DNA from 4 places in the Micromonospora sp. WMMD1082 genome. Region 4 is predicted to be linked to each of the others. Evidence: riboswitches for the same ligand, from Rfam matches in the RefSeq annotation. Region 4 holds a riboswitch; each other region holds the start of a gene.
The links. Region 4 has a riboswitch for cobalamin ahead of thiI (tRNA uracil 4-sulfurtransferase ThiI). Riboswitches for the same ligand answer to the same signal wherever they lie in the genome.
Positions count from the first base shown of each region.

Region 1 (3,617 bases), 2.7 Mb from region 4:
CGTACGGTAACGGCGGGCGGCCTCGGTCACGCCACCGAAGCCGCGCAGCGGTCGGAGCCCGCGCAGGAGATCCGACGCCGTGGCGGCGGCCCGACCGATGGCCTGCTGCTGCGCCGACGTGTGCCGCCCCACGAGCGGTCCGAGCGCGTTGAGCCCGAGCACCAGGATCGGTACGCCCACCACCAGCCCGAGTCCGAGTGACCAGTCGATGCGCAGCAGCACGATCGTCGACACCGTCAGGCCGAGCAGCGCGCTCACGCCCCGGCTGCCCAGTTCGAGCAACTCGGCGGCGGACTGGGTGTCGGAGGTCGCGATCGAGAGCAGTTCACCGCTCTGGCGTCTGGTCCGGATGCCCCGCCCGCCGACGACGCGCCGGACCACCCGCATCCGCAACGCGTGCGACTCCTCCACCATCGCCTTGGAGAGGAACCAGAAGCCCGACCGCCACCCCATGGTGAGGGCGGTGAACAGCGCGAAGATGCCCAGCACGGACCAGACCATCGCCGAGGTCGACCCCGTCCCCACGGCCTGGTCGATGACCAGGCCGATCGCCACCGGGACGAGTGCCTCGCACACCTGGTGCAGGGACCAGAAGGTGGCACACAGGGCGGTGTCCCGGCGCTGGCGCCAGAACATCCCGCCGATCAGCCGCGCCGTGCTCGGTGCCATCCCCGCCTCACTCCCCCGACAAGTTAGGGCAGGCTAACCCGCGATCACGGCCTGGCGCCATTTCCGGCCGGCCATCACGACGAGCGGACGGCCACCGATTCCCGCACGGCCACCGCTACGACCGGCAGTGCAGACCGTACGGCCGGCCCGGCGGGGAGCGGACCGTCGGGCGAGCAACCTCACACCGGCGGTGGTGAGTGCCCGGGTCCATCCCGGCGGCGGATATCGTGGCTGCGGCGCTGGTTCGCCCGGCCACCCCGGTCGGGCGTCGCAAGAGGGAACCCGGTGGAAGTCCGGGACTGCCCCGCAGCGGTGAGTGGGAACGACCGCCGTCATCGGCACTGGACCCGGGTGGGTCCGGGAAGCGACGGCCAGTAGGAGGACCGGGCGACGCCCGGCGACGCCCGCGAGTCCGAAGACCTGCCCGCGCCGCGCACACGAGGTGTGTGCGCTGCCGTCGGCCTCGCGGGTGGGTCGGGCGGGTGACTCGCCGTACGCCAGTCGTCGGCGGTCCTCGACGTGCGCGCCCTCGATGCCGGTGGCCTGCTTCCCGAGGACGGATGACCAGAGTGCCCGAGACCATCGCGATCGACGGTCGCCCACCGTCGGCGTCGCACCTGACCCTGTCGCAGATCATGGACCAGCACCACACCAACCTCATGGGTACGGTCCACGGCGGCCGGATCCTCAACCTGATCGACTCGGTCGCCGGGGTGGTGGCCGCCCGACACTCGGACGGGCCGGCGGTGACCGCGGCCATCGACGAGACGGCGTTCCTGCGGGCCGTGCGGGTCGGCGACGTGGTGCACGTGGACGCCCGGATCACCTGGGCCGGCCGCAGCTCGATGGAGGTGGCGGTGCGGGTCACCGCCGACCGGTGGGACCGCGCCGTACCGCCCACCGACGTGGCCACCGCGCACCTGGTGATGGTGGCCGTGGACGACGCCGGCCACCCGCGCCCGGTGCCGCCGCTGCTGCCGGAGACCGACGGCGACCGGCGTCGCTACCGGGAGGCCGAGATCCGTCGCGAGCACCGGTTGGCCCTGCGCCACGCCCTGCTCGACGCGCCGGCCGACATCCCCTGACCGCGCCCGCCGATCGCGCCCGCTGACCGCGCTCCGCCGATCGCGCCTGCTGACCGCGCCTGCTGACCGCGCCCCGCCGACCTCGCTCCGCTGGCCTGGCCGTCGGTGCCGCCCACCCGGGGGCGTGGCGGCCGTGGCCGGGCCGGCCGACGGGTCAGACCGGCCGGGGCTGGCGATCGTGCCCATCGAGGCCGGCCCAGGAGCGCAGCAGCCGACCGCCGATGGAGTCGACCGGACCCGAGCCGGGCCCGTCGACGACGCGTTCGACGATCTCGGCGCGGCTGAACCACCGCGCCGCCAGTAGCTCCGTGCCGTCCACGGTGATGCTCTCGTCGACGGCCTGGGCGACGAAGCCGACCATGAGGCCGGCCGGGAAGGGCCAGCCCTGTGAGCCACGGTAGGTCACCGTGCCGATCGCGACCCCGGCCTCCTCGGCGACCTCGCGGCGCACGGCACCCTCCAGGCTCTCCCCGATCTCGACGAACCCGGCCAGCAGGGAGAAGTTGTCCGGGCCGGCGCCGTGATGGCGGGCGAGCAGGCAGCGTGGTCGGGGACCGGGGCCTTCCACCAGCACGATGACGGCGGGCTCGATCCGGGGAAACAGTTGCCGGCCGCACTCCGGGCCCTGGCACACCCGCAGGTGACCGGCGTGCGCGCTGGCGGTCGCCGCGCCGCAGGTGCCGCAGTATCCGGTGTGCCGGTTCCAGTAGAGCATTCCGCGCGCGTACGCCAGGGTGGCGGCGAGCGGGCCGGGCAGCGTGGCGGCCAGGCTGCGCAGGTCGGCGCTGGCGTGCGCGGCACCGAGCCGGAGCGCGTCGGCCTCCTCGGCCGCGCTCAGGTCGGCGGCGAAGGTCGCCGTGGTGCCGTCGAGGCCCAGCAGGGCGGTCTGGCCGGCCGCCGCCGCCAGGGCGCGGCCCGCCGCTCCGGTGCGGGTGACCGGGTGGCCGTCGGCGGTCAGCAGGAGCCGGTCGCGCCACAGTGGCAGCACCTGGCTGTCGTCGCGCCGGAGCTGATCGGCGACCCAGTCCGGATCGGCGCGCAGGACCGCGGCCCGATCGTGCGGTGTCGCCGTGTACGCCAGCGCGTCGAACGTCATGCCTCGATCGTGCCCCCATGCGGTCGGTGCCCGCGGTCAGCGGTGCGCGTCCATCCACGCCGGTCACCCGAGGTACGTAGTTCGCTGAACCAGTCGGCCCGTGGTACCCGGGAGTCGCGTTAAGCGGCGGATGTTCTCCGCCCGTCATGGACCCCCGAACGGGTAATCCGGTCCGGCTACGGCATCCGGTCCAGATCTTGGACAGTTTCCGTTTGCGCTGAACGGAAACTGTCCAAGATCTCGTCGCGTATTCCGGGCAGGGCGGTCGCCGACGGTACGACGGCGACCGTCCCGGCGTACGTCAGGAGAGGTTGTCCCCGTGGGTCAGGGTCTCCCAGGCGACGAAGAGGTTGTTGGTGCCGGCCGGGCGCTGCTGGAGCGTGAGCGTCCGGGTGTTCGTCATCGAGTTGCCCAGGCGGTTGGCCATGGCGTTGTAGCCGACCTCGGTGATCGGGCCGAGCCCCCGGGTGAGGCTGCCGCCGCACAGCCAGGCCGGCGCCGGCTCGCCGAGCTGGTACGTCGAGTGGAAGCCGAGGGCGTGCCGCAGCCGCTCGCCCACCTGCGGGTACAGGTCCCGGCCCTGGATCCGGGAGGTCTCCGCGACGTGCGAGATGGCGGAGATCCCGTACCCGGTGTGGGTGAAGTCGCGGCAGGTCTCCTGCGCGAGGCCGGCGACGAAGGTGGACTGGCCGTGCCAGTAGTTGACGATCTGGGCGCGGGTGCTCAGCCCGCTGCCCGGCACCGTGTGTGGCAGGTCGCCGTCGCTG
Region 1 is NZ_JARUBM010000002.1:6,406,835-6,410,451, reverse strand. It holds gene O7615_RS29620 (ABC transporter ATP-binding protein) at 1-669, opposite strand, end outside; cobalamin riboswitch at 942-1,091, shown strand; gene O7615_RS29615 (acyl-CoA thioesterase) at 1,230-1,754, shown strand; gene nudC (NAD(+) diphosphatase) at 1,909-2,850, opposite strand; gene O7615_RS29605 (lectin) at 3,152-3,617, opposite strand, start outside.
Region 1: it holds a riboswitch for cobalamin, as region 4 does, so the genes downstream of both, O7615_RS29615 (acyl-CoA thioesterase) here and thiI (tRNA uracil 4-sulfurtransferase ThiI) in region 4, are expected to answer to the same signal.

Region 2 (2,826 bases), 1.7 Mb from region 4:
GTGCTGGTCAGCCACGCGCCCACGGCGGCCACCCGGGCGGTCGCCTTTCCCCGGGACGAGCCCCTCGACGCGCATGGGCTGGCCGACGCGACCGCCCTGGCCCAGCTGCTGCCCCGGGCCGACGAGGTCCGCTGCGGGCCGGCGCGGCGCTGCGTGCAGACCGCCGCCGCGCTCGGGCTCGCGCCGACCGTCGACGACGGGTTGCGCGACGCCGATCTCGGCCGCTGGGCCGGTCGTACGCTCGACGACCTGGTGGCCGAGCGGCCGGCCGAGGTCGAGTCGTGGCTGACCGAGGCGCGGGCGGCCCCGCACGGCGGCGAATCGCTGCACGACCTGCTCGACCGGACCGGCCACTGGCTGCGTGCCGTGCCCGGCACCGTACGCACGCTCGTCGCGGTCACCCATCCGATGGTGATCCGTGCCCTGGTGGTGAACGCGATCGGCGCCGGGCCGGCATCGTTCTGGCGGATCGACATCGCGCCGCTGACCGCGACCGTGCTCCGCGGCGACCCCGGGCGCTGGACGCTGCGGACGACGGCGGGCCGGCTGGACCACGCGGGGCGTCCAGGGCGACGACGCGCGCCGTGAGCGACCCGGCGCTGTGACTCGCCCGACACACCATCTGGTGTTGCCAACTTTCTGCTGTGCCCATATATGGTGTTAGCCGCAGCTGGTTCGACCGTCAATCCACGGTGGTCGAGGCAACAGGGAACCCGGTGGAAGTCCGGGACTGCCCCGCAGCGGTGAGTGGGAACGACCGCCGTCACACAAGCACTGGGCCCGCCGGGTCTGGGAAGCGACGGCCAGTAGACGCGAGCACGACGCCCACGAGTCCGAAGACCTGCCAGTGCGCCGCACGCGTCGCGTGCGGCGGTCGAAGGCCGCGCGGGACGGCCGACGCCACCAGCTGGTCAGCCGGGCAAGCCTGCCGTCGGGTGACCGGCGGCGTCCTCCCTGCGCGCCCTCGACCTTGGGGACGGGCGTGAGGAGGGGGACCGTGACGGTGACCCAGGAGCAGGCGGGGCCGGAGCTACGCCGGCACGTGATGCAGGTCCGCAAGCGGAACGGCGCCACCGAGCCGGTGGACGTCAACAAGATCGTCAAGGCGGTGGAGCGCTGGGTCGCCGACCTGGACGAGATCGATCCGCTGCGGGTGGCGACGAAGACGATCAGCGGCCTGTACGACGGCGCCACCACCGCCGAGCTGGACAAGCTGTCGATCCAGACGGCGGCGGAGCTGATCGGCGAGGAGCCGCAGTACTCGAAGCTGGCCGCCCGACTGCTGGCCGCGTACGTGGACAAGGAGGTGCGCGGGCAGCAGGTGGCGAGCTTCAGCCAGTCGATCCGGTACGCGCACGGCCTGGGGCTGATCGGCGACGGCACCGCGGAGTTCGTGGCCCGCAACGCGCGCAAGCTGGACGACGCCATCGACCCGGATGGTGACCTGCGGTTCGAGTACTTCGGCCTGCGTACGGTCGCGGACCGGTACCTGCTGCGGCATCCGGAGACCCGGCTGGTGGTGGAGACCCCGCAGTACTGGCTGCTGCGGGTCGCCTGCGGGCTCTCCGAGTCGCCGGGCGAGGCGATCGACTTCTACCGGCTGATGTCGAGCCTGGCCTACCTGCCGAGTTCACCGACGCTGTTCAACTCCGGTACCCGGCACACCCAGATGTCGTCGTGTTTCCTGGTCGACTCGCCGCGCGACGAACTGGACTCGATCTACGAGCGCTATCACCAGGTCGCGAAGCTGTCGAAGTTCTCCGGCGGCATCGGCATCTCCTGGTCGCGGGTGCGGGGTCGTGGCGCGTTGATCCGGGGGACCAACGGCCGGTCGAACGGCATCGTGCCGTTTCTCAAGACGCTCGACGCCGGGGTGGCGGCGGTCAACCAGGGCGGCCGTCGCAAGGGCGCGGCCTGCGTGTACCTGGAGCCGTGGCATCCGGACATCGAGGAGTTCCTGGAGCTGCGGGACAACACCGGCGAGGAGTCCCGGCGTACGCACAACCTGAACCTGGCCAACTGGATCCCGGACGAGTTCATGCGGCGGGTCGAGGCGGACGGCGACTGGTCGCTGATCGACCCCTCCGAGGCGCCGGAGCTGCCCGACCTGTTCGGCGAGGCGTTCGACGAGGCGTACCGGGCGGCGGAGAAGAAGGCGGTCCGGACCGTCAAGGCCCGCGAGCTGTACGGGCGGATGATGCGCACCCTCGCGCAGACCGGCAACGGGTGGATGACGTTCAAGGACGCCTCGAACCGGCTGTCCAACCAGACCGGCGGGCCGGGCAACACCATCCATCTGTCCAATCTGTGCACCGAGATCCTGGAGGTCAACGACGACGCCGAGACCGCGGTCTGCAACCTGGGGTCGGTCAACCTGGGCGCGCACGTCACCGCCGACGGGGTCGACTGGGAGCGGCTGCGCGCGACCGTCCGCACGGCGGTGGTCTTCCTCGACCGGGTGATCGACATCAACTACTACCCGGCCGAGCAGGCCGCCGCGTCGAACCCCCGCTGGCGCCCCGTCGGGCTCGGGCTGATGGGTCTGCAGGACGCGTTCTTCACGCTGCGGCTGCCGTTCGACTCCGCGCAGGCCCGGGAGCTGTCGACCCGGGTGCAGGAGGAGGTCTTCCTGACCGCGCTGGAGACGTCGGCCGGGCTCGCCGAGCGGTTCGGCCCGCATCCGGCGTACGCCGAGACCCGGGCGGCCCGGGGCGAGTTGCACCCCGACCTCTGGGGCGCCGACGTCACCCAGGTGCCGCGGTGGGCCGCGCTGCGCGAGACGATCGCCGCACACGGCCTGCGGAACTCGCTGCTGGTGGCGATCGC
Region 2 is NZ_JARUBM010000002.1:5,446,640-5,449,465, forward strand. It holds gene O7615_RS25045 (histidine phosphatase family protein) at 1-588, shown strand, start outside; cobalamin riboswitch at 655-864, shown strand; gene O7615_RS25050 (ribonucleoside-diphosphate reductase subunit alpha) at 1,046-2,826, shown strand, end outside.
Region 2: it holds a riboswitch for cobalamin, as region 4 does, so the genes downstream of both, O7615_RS25050 (ribonucleoside-diphosphate reductase subunit alpha) here and thiI (tRNA uracil 4-sulfurtransferase ThiI) in region 4, are expected to answer to the same signal.

Region 3 (3,617 bases), 1.7 Mb from region 4:
GCGGCGACGGCCCAGTCCAGGTACGCCTGCTGGTCGGCCCGGCGCAGCGGCAGCGTCTCGCGCAGCGCCGGCTCGTCGACCTGGATGACCCGGATGCCGGCGGACTCCAGGTCGTGGCACTCGTCGCGCAGGGCGAGCGCGACCTGGTCGGCGGTGTCTGCCGAGGGCTGGTCGTCCCGGACGAACGACCAGGCCAGGATGGTGACCGGGCCGGTGAGCATGCCCTTGACCGGCTTGCTGGTCAGCGACTGCGCGTAGGTGGACCACGCGACGGTCATCGGCGCCTTCCGCGCCACGTCGCCGTAGATGATCGGCGGGCGTACGCAGCGGGAGCCGTACGACTGCACCCAGCCGTGCTCGGTGGCGGCGAACCCGTCGAGCTGCTCCCCGAAGTACTGCACCATGTCGTTGCGTTCCGGTTCGCCGTGCACGAGCACGTCCAGTCCCAGCCGCTCCTGTAGCCGGATGACGTGCTCGACCTCGGCGCGCATCCGCGCCGTGTACCCCGCGTCGTCGAGGCTGCCCGCGCGGTGCGCGGCCCGGGCCTTGCGCAGCTCGGCGGTCTGCGGGAACGACCCGATCGTGGTGGTCGGCAACTCCGGCAGCCCGAGCCGGTCCTGCTGCCGGGCGGCCCGGCTGGCGTAGTCGCCGCGCTGCCGGTCGGTGGGGCGCAGCGCGGCCAGGCGTCCCCGGACGTCGTCGTGGCGCCAGGCCGCCGGGATGGGCGGCAACGGCGCGGGCAACGCGGTGGTGCCGTCGCGCAGCGCGCGGCCGAGCAGGACGACCTCGTCGACCTTCTGCCGGGCGAACGCGAGCCGCTCGGACAACTGGGGGTCGAGGCGGGTCTCGCCGGACAGGTCGACCGGGACGTGCAGCAGGGAGCAGGACGTGGCCACCGCGACCTGGTCGGCCAGCCCGGCGACCGTCGCTCCGGCCGCGACGGCGGCCCGCAGGTCGGTACGCCAGATGTTGCGGCCGTCGACCAGGCCGGCGACGATGGTCCGGCCACCCAGCGGGCCGGCGGCGGCGAGCCGGTGCAGGTTGCCCGGCCCGGCGACCAGGTCCAGGCCGATGGCCTCGACCGGCGTGTCCAGCAGGGCCGGTAGAGCGTCGCCGAGTTCGCCGAAGTAGGTCGCCACGAAGATCTGCGGCCGCCGCGCCAGCTCACCGAGCCGGGTGTACGCGCGGCGAAGGGCGTCGATCTCCGCCGGGCTACGGTCGGCGACGTAGGCGGGCTCGTCCAGCTGCACCCAGGCAACCCCCGCCTCGGCCAGCGCGGTGAGGATCCGGGCGTACGTCTCGACCAGGTCGTCGAGGCGGGCGAACGGATCGTCGCCCTTGGCCAGCAGCAGGAACGTGGCCGGCCCGACGAGCACCGGTCGGGTGGTGATGCCCAGCTCGCGGGCCTCGGCGTACTCGCCCAGCGCCTTCGCCGGGTTCGCGGTGAAGACGGTGTCGGCGCCGATCTCCGGCACCAGGTAGTGGTAGTTGGTGTCGAACCACTTCGTCAGCTCCAGCGCCGGCTCGGCGTCGACGCCCCGGGCCATGGCGAAGTACGTGTCCAGCGCCGACAGGCCCAGCCGGGCGAACCGGGCCGGGATCGCGCCGACGGCCACGGCGGTGTCGAGCACGTGGTCGTAGTAGGAGAAGGTGTTCGACGGGATCGCGTCGAGGCGGGCATCGCGCAGCGTACGCCAGACCTCGGCCCGGAGCCGGGCGGCGGTGCTCTCCAGATCGCCGGCGTCGACGGTGCCGGCCCAGTACGCCTCCACGGCCTTCTTCAGCTCGCGGTGGGGGCCGATGCGCGGGTAGCCGAGCACGGTGCTGCGACCAAATGCGGTGGTCATCCAGGGGTCCTTCCCTCGAAGTGCCCGGCGGCACGGGAGGGGAGGCAGGTAGGTCGGGTACCGGCTTCCGCCCTGGCCCTCCCGAGAGGCCGCCGACGGCGCACACCGGCGGCGTGCGCAGCGCTGGCAGGTCTTCGGACTCGTGGGCCTGACACCGGGTCACCTCGTGACACCGGGTCGCCTACTGGCCGTCGCTTCCCAGACCTCGCGGTCCAGTGCTCTGTTGACGGCGGTCGTTCCCACTCACCGCTGCGGGGCAGTCCCGGTCTCGCACCGGGTTCCCTCTTACGACGTCCCCACCGCCAGGGCCGGGACGAACCAACACCGTTGACCATCATATGCGCCCCGCGGGCCGCCCGGCGAGATCGAGAAGATCGTCACCGGGCGGCCGTTGGTGCGGCGTCGGTCAGAAGTCGTCGTCGAAGGCGACCGTGCCGGTCACCCCGACCTGGTACGCCGACACCCGCCGCTCGAAGAAGTTGGACAGCTCCTGCACGTCCTGCAACTCCATGAAGGCGAACGGGTTCTTCGACCCGTACAGCGGTGCGATGTCGAGCTGCGCGAGCCGGCGGTCGGCCACGTGCTGGAGGTACTCGCGCATGTCGGTCAGGGAGAGCCCGGACACGCCCTGTTCGAGCAGGTCCTCGGCGAACTGCACCTCGCACTCGACCGCCTCGGCGAGCATCTCGCGTACCTGGCCGGCGAGGTCGTCGTCGAACAGGTCCGGCTCCTCCCGGCGCACGGTGTCGACCACGTCGAAGGCGAAGGCCATGTGCATCGACTCGTCGCGGAACACCCAGTTGGTGCCGGAGGCGAGACCGTGCAGCACCCCCCGGGACCGCAGGAAGTAGACGTAGGCGAACGCGCCGTAGAAGAACAAGCCCTCAATGCAGGCCGCGAAGCAGATCAGGTTCAGCAGGAACGCCCGCCGGTCGTCCCGCGTCCTCAGCTCCCGCAGCTCGAAGATCGAGTCGATCCAGCGGAAGCAGAACTCGGCCTTGCGGCGGATCGACGGGATGTTCTCCACCGCGGCGAACGCCTCGTACCGCTCCTGCTCGTCGGGCACGTAGGTGTCCAGCAGGTTGAGGTAGAACTGGACGTGCACCGCCTCCTCGAACAGCTGGCGGGACAGGTAGAGCCGACCCTCGGGGCTGTTGACGTGCTGGTAGAGGTTGAGCACCAGGTTGTTGGCGACGATGGTGTCGCCGGTGGCGAAGAACGCCACCAGCCGGCTGACCAGGTGCCGCTCCGCCGGGGACAGCTTGGCCAGGTCGGCGAGGTCGGAGTGCAGGTCGACCTCCTCGACGGTCCAGGTGTTCTTGATCGCGTCCCGGAACCGGTCGAAGAAGTGCGGGTAGCGCATCGGCCGCAGGGTCAGGTCCATGCCCGGGTCGAGCAGCAGGTGCCGCGAGCCGGCGCTGCTGGTGCTGGTGCTGGGTTCGGAAACGGTGGTCATTGGCATGCCTCGCAGCTTTCGGGGTTTTCCAGGGAGCAGGCCAGCGCCTCGTCGTCGGTCACCGTGACGAGCGGTGTGACCGCCCGGGTGGCGGTCGGCGTGACGGCGACGGTGGCCTGCTGGATCCGCGTCGCCGGGCGCGAACGCAGGTAGTAGGTGGTCTTCAGCCCGGACTTCCAGGCGTACAGGTACATCGAGGAGAGCTTGCCGATGGTCGGCGCGCTCATGAACAGGTTCAGCGACTGCGACTGGTCGATGTACGGCGCGCGGGCCGCCGCCAGGTCGATCAGGGCCCGCTGCGGCAACTCCCACGC
Region 3 is NZ_JARUBM010000002.1:5,449,707-5,453,323, reverse strand. It holds gene metE (5-methyltetrahydropteroyltriglutamate--homocysteine S-methyltransferase) at 1-1,847, opposite strand, end outside; cobalamin riboswitch at 1,955-2,185, opposite strand; gene O7615_RS25055 (ribonucleotide-diphosphate reductase subunit beta) at 2,254-3,303, opposite strand; gene O7615_RS25050 (ribonucleoside-diphosphate reductase subunit alpha) at 3,300-3,617, opposite strand, start outside.
Region 3: it holds a riboswitch for cobalamin, as region 4 does, so the genes downstream of both, metE (5-methyltetrahydropteroyltriglutamate--homocysteine S-methyltransferase) here and thiI (tRNA uracil 4-sulfurtransferase ThiI) in region 4, are expected to answer to the same signal.

Region 4 (3,617 bases):
ACACCGCGGGCGGCGGCCTGGGTGCGGGGGTCGCCGGCAGGGTGGTCGGCCGGTGGCAGTGTCGTCTGCCGGCGGGCCCGGTGGGCGGCTTCGGCGGCGGACAGGCCACGCGCGGTCAGCTGGGCCATCACCGTGAGCATGGCTACGTCGTGTGGGGTGTAGCGGCGGTGCTGGCCGGCTCGGTGGCCGGTAGGTCCGAGCCCGTACCGCTGGTGCCAGGAGCGTAGGGTGGTGGGTGCCACACCGAGCCGACGGGCCAGTGCCCCGGCGGGTAGTCCCGATTCGATCCGGACGTCAGGATCGTGGGGCGCCGGGGTGTCCTGCCGGCCGGTTGCCGGCGTGGGCTGACGAGGCTGGTCGTCGTTCACCTGCGCCCCCGCCACATGGTCACTGACCAGGTCCCGTAGCTGACGGGAGTGGCAGTCTCGGTGGTCGGACAGGTATGGATGTGGACGGACTCATCGTTTCGGTTCGGGGGTGGGCGCCGGTTGTGGGAATCGCTGCGAGCGCAGCAGGTCGCCGATCTGACTGTCGATATCGCGGTGGGTCTCGCAGCAGGCCGGTGTGTCGACAAGGATCTGCTGGATGTCGGCGAGCAGGCTGGTCAGGGCCCGGACCTGGCCGGTCAGGCCACGGAATCGGGCTTCGCGTGCCCCGAGTTGCCGTCGCGCGGTGGCGAGACGTTCATAGTCGGCCACCGGCAGCACGATGAGGTCTTCGCCATCGATCGTCGCGCGCCGGGGTCGGAGGGGCTTGCTCATCGGGTGCTCCGCTCGTCGGGCGGAACAGGGGTGCCGGGCGTCTGCGTGGCCCGGATCCCCGGAGGATGGGCGGCGGGCCCGTACGGCTGTGGGCGTACGCAGTGGTCGTCGGCGATCAGCTTCTCGACCACGGACTGCATGTCGAGGCGGGATTCGGCCCGGCGCAGGTCGTCCGGGTGTGATGAGGTGGCGGGCCAGATCGGGGCCAGAAGTTGGCAGCAGTCTTCGTCGGGTAGGCAGGAGATGTCCGCAGTGCCGATGGTGCGGGCCTGTTGGATGATCTCTTCCTTGTCCCAGCCGATGAGCGGCCGTAGCACGGGCCTGCGAATCGCCTCGTCGACGGTGGCGAGGTTCGTCACCGTCTGGCTGGCCACCTGGCCGAGGCTGTCGCCGGTGACGAGAGCCTGTGCCGGCGTGTTGCTGGCCAGGGCGTCGGCGACCCGCAGCATGAGTCGCCGGTAGGCGATGGTGCGGAAGCGGCCAGTACCGGCGAGGGCGAGCATCTTCTGCGCGGAGCCGATGGGAATGATGTGCAGTCGGCCCGGCGGCTGGTAGCGGTTGAGTTCCCGAGCCAACGCGTAGGCCTTGTAGGCGGAGGACGGGCCGGTGTAGGGCGCGCCGGTGAAGTGCACGAAGTCGCAGCGCAGGCCACGGCGCATGGCGCGGTGGGCAGCGACGGGTGAGTCGTAGCCGCCGGAGAGCAGCACGAGTGCGCGTCCGCTGGTGCCGACGGGCAGACCGCCCTGCCCGCGCTGGCGTCGGATCGACAGGAAGCAGCGCCGTTCGGCTACCTCTACCGTGAGTTGCACATCTGGTGTGGTGAGGTCGACGGTGGCGCCGGTGGTGCGGCAGAGGTGGTGCCCGAGCGTCCCCGCGATCTCGCTGGAGGTCATCGGGAACGTCTTGTCCCGCCGGTGTGCGCGAACTGCGATGGTAAGTGCTGGGGCGGTGACCCGAAGCGGTCGCAGGAGCGCGACGGCGGCGTTGGCGACGTCGTCCCATTCCGCGGGTACTTCGATAGCGGGGTGGATGTTTCTGATGCCCATGACGCGTCGCACCCGGTCGAGTAGCTGTGGCTGGTTGACGGCTCCTCGCACCACGGTGACGCCGGGTCTGGTGCGTATCCGCACCGGAGCGGGGATGTCGCGTAGCGCGTCGCGCAGGTTCGCATCGAGGCGATCTTCGAATCGCTTCCGGTTGCGGCCTTTGAGGAACATCTCCCCGTGCTTGAGCAGCAGACAGTGCTGTCCGCTAGCGCTGGTCGCCGGGCCGTTGCCGGGCGGGGTGTGTTCTCGGATCGATGACGCATGCACCGTGGTCTCCTTCTGCGAGCCGCAGGGACTCGGCAGGGGAGGGGGCGCGATCGAGCGCAGCACGGATAGCGTGCTGACGCTGATGGTCGACCCGCCCTCGAAGGTCACCGAGTCCGCCACATGCCTCGTGCATGTGGGCAGCGGGCAGGTCTTCGGACTCGTGGGCGTGACCGGGGGACCCGGTGTTCCTATTGGCCGTCACTTCCCAGACCCGGATCGGGCCCAGTGTCTTCGACGGCGGTCGTTCCCACTCACCGCTGCGGGGCAGTCCCGGACTCACACCGGGTTCCCTCTTGCGCCGCCATGACTGGATGCCACCGCGGACCGGCTGCGAGGCAAGGATATCGTGTCGGACCGGGCGGACCGACCGCCACTGGAACGGTATCGCCGTCACGGGCCGGTTCGACGGGCCCGGTCTGCGATGTCGCCGTTCGGCTGAGGATGCGGAGTGTCGAGCAGACCGCTGGAGCGCAACGTGCGGTGCACGATCGGATCGTCTGCCGGCAGACCGTATCGGTGCCGGTACACGGTGAGCACGACGTCACGAAGGTGCGCAGTGTGCAGCGGCGCAGTTGCCGCCGCGCGGGTGTCGGCAGCGAGCAGCCGCAGCGGATGCGCTGCCGTCTGATGCGGTGGCGCGTAGTCCCGAATCGGCAGCACCTGGACGCCCAGTCGGCGGTAGAAGGCGACGCGCCGGTGCCGCAGGGTCTGGTCGGTGTGGTCGATTCCGGGCTCGTCGGGATCCTCGACGTCCAGCAGCACCCAGCTGCGGCCATGCGCAGCCCACCTGCGGCACAGCCGTCGCCACAGCTGTGTGCCGAGCCCACGGCCGCGGGCCGCGACGGTGAAGTAGCGCAGGAACACCCACGGAGTGTGCGCGAGGTCGCGGGAAACGGCGAACCCGGCCAGTGTGCCGTTGATGACCGCCACGGTCACGTCGTCGCGGAGCAAGTCGGGAAACGGTGCCCGCAACCTGTCCGGGAAGCTGCTGGTGTAGAGGGCCTCGACGTCTGCGAGGGTGACGCCGTCGAGGCTGTCGGCCGGGATCAGGTCCATCGGAACGTGCCGCCGATCATCGTACGGAGCACCGGGATGTCCGCGATGCGATCGGGCGAGACCGCCGTAGGGTCGTCGCCGAGTACGGTCAGGTCGGCAAGCTTGCCGACGGTGAGGGAACCGGTGCGGTGTTCCTGGCGGGATGCGTACGCGGAACCGAGGGTGTAGGCGCGCAGCGCCTGCCGTACCGTGATCTCTTCCTCGGCTGCGAACGGTACTCCTGACGCGGTACGGCGGGTGACCATCGACTGGATGCCGCGCAGTGGTGCGCCCGTGACCACCGGTCGGTCGGAGCTGCCAGGCAGGACCATCCCGGCGTCGAGCAGAGACCGCAGCCGGTAGGCCCAGGGCACCCGATCGGCTCCGAGTGCCTGCCGCATCCCGTCACCGATCTCGGTCACGAAGCGCGCCTGGGGTACGGGCACCACCCCCAAGGCGGCGGCACGGCGTAGCTGGTCCGGCCGTGCCACGCCGAAGTGCTCGATGC
Region 4 is NZ_JARUBM010000002.1:3,746,216-3,749,832, forward strand. It holds gene O7615_RS17335 (MerR family transcriptional regulator) at 1-368, opposite strand, end outside; gene O7615_RS17340 (hypothetical protein) at 459-761, opposite strand; gene thiI (tRNA uracil 4-sulfurtransferase ThiI) at 758-2,074, opposite strand; cobalamin riboswitch at 2,200-2,418, opposite strand; gene O7615_RS17350 (GNAT family N-acetyltransferase) at 2,465-3,130, opposite strand; gene O7615_RS17355 (amidohydrolase) at 3,121-3,617, opposite strand, start outside.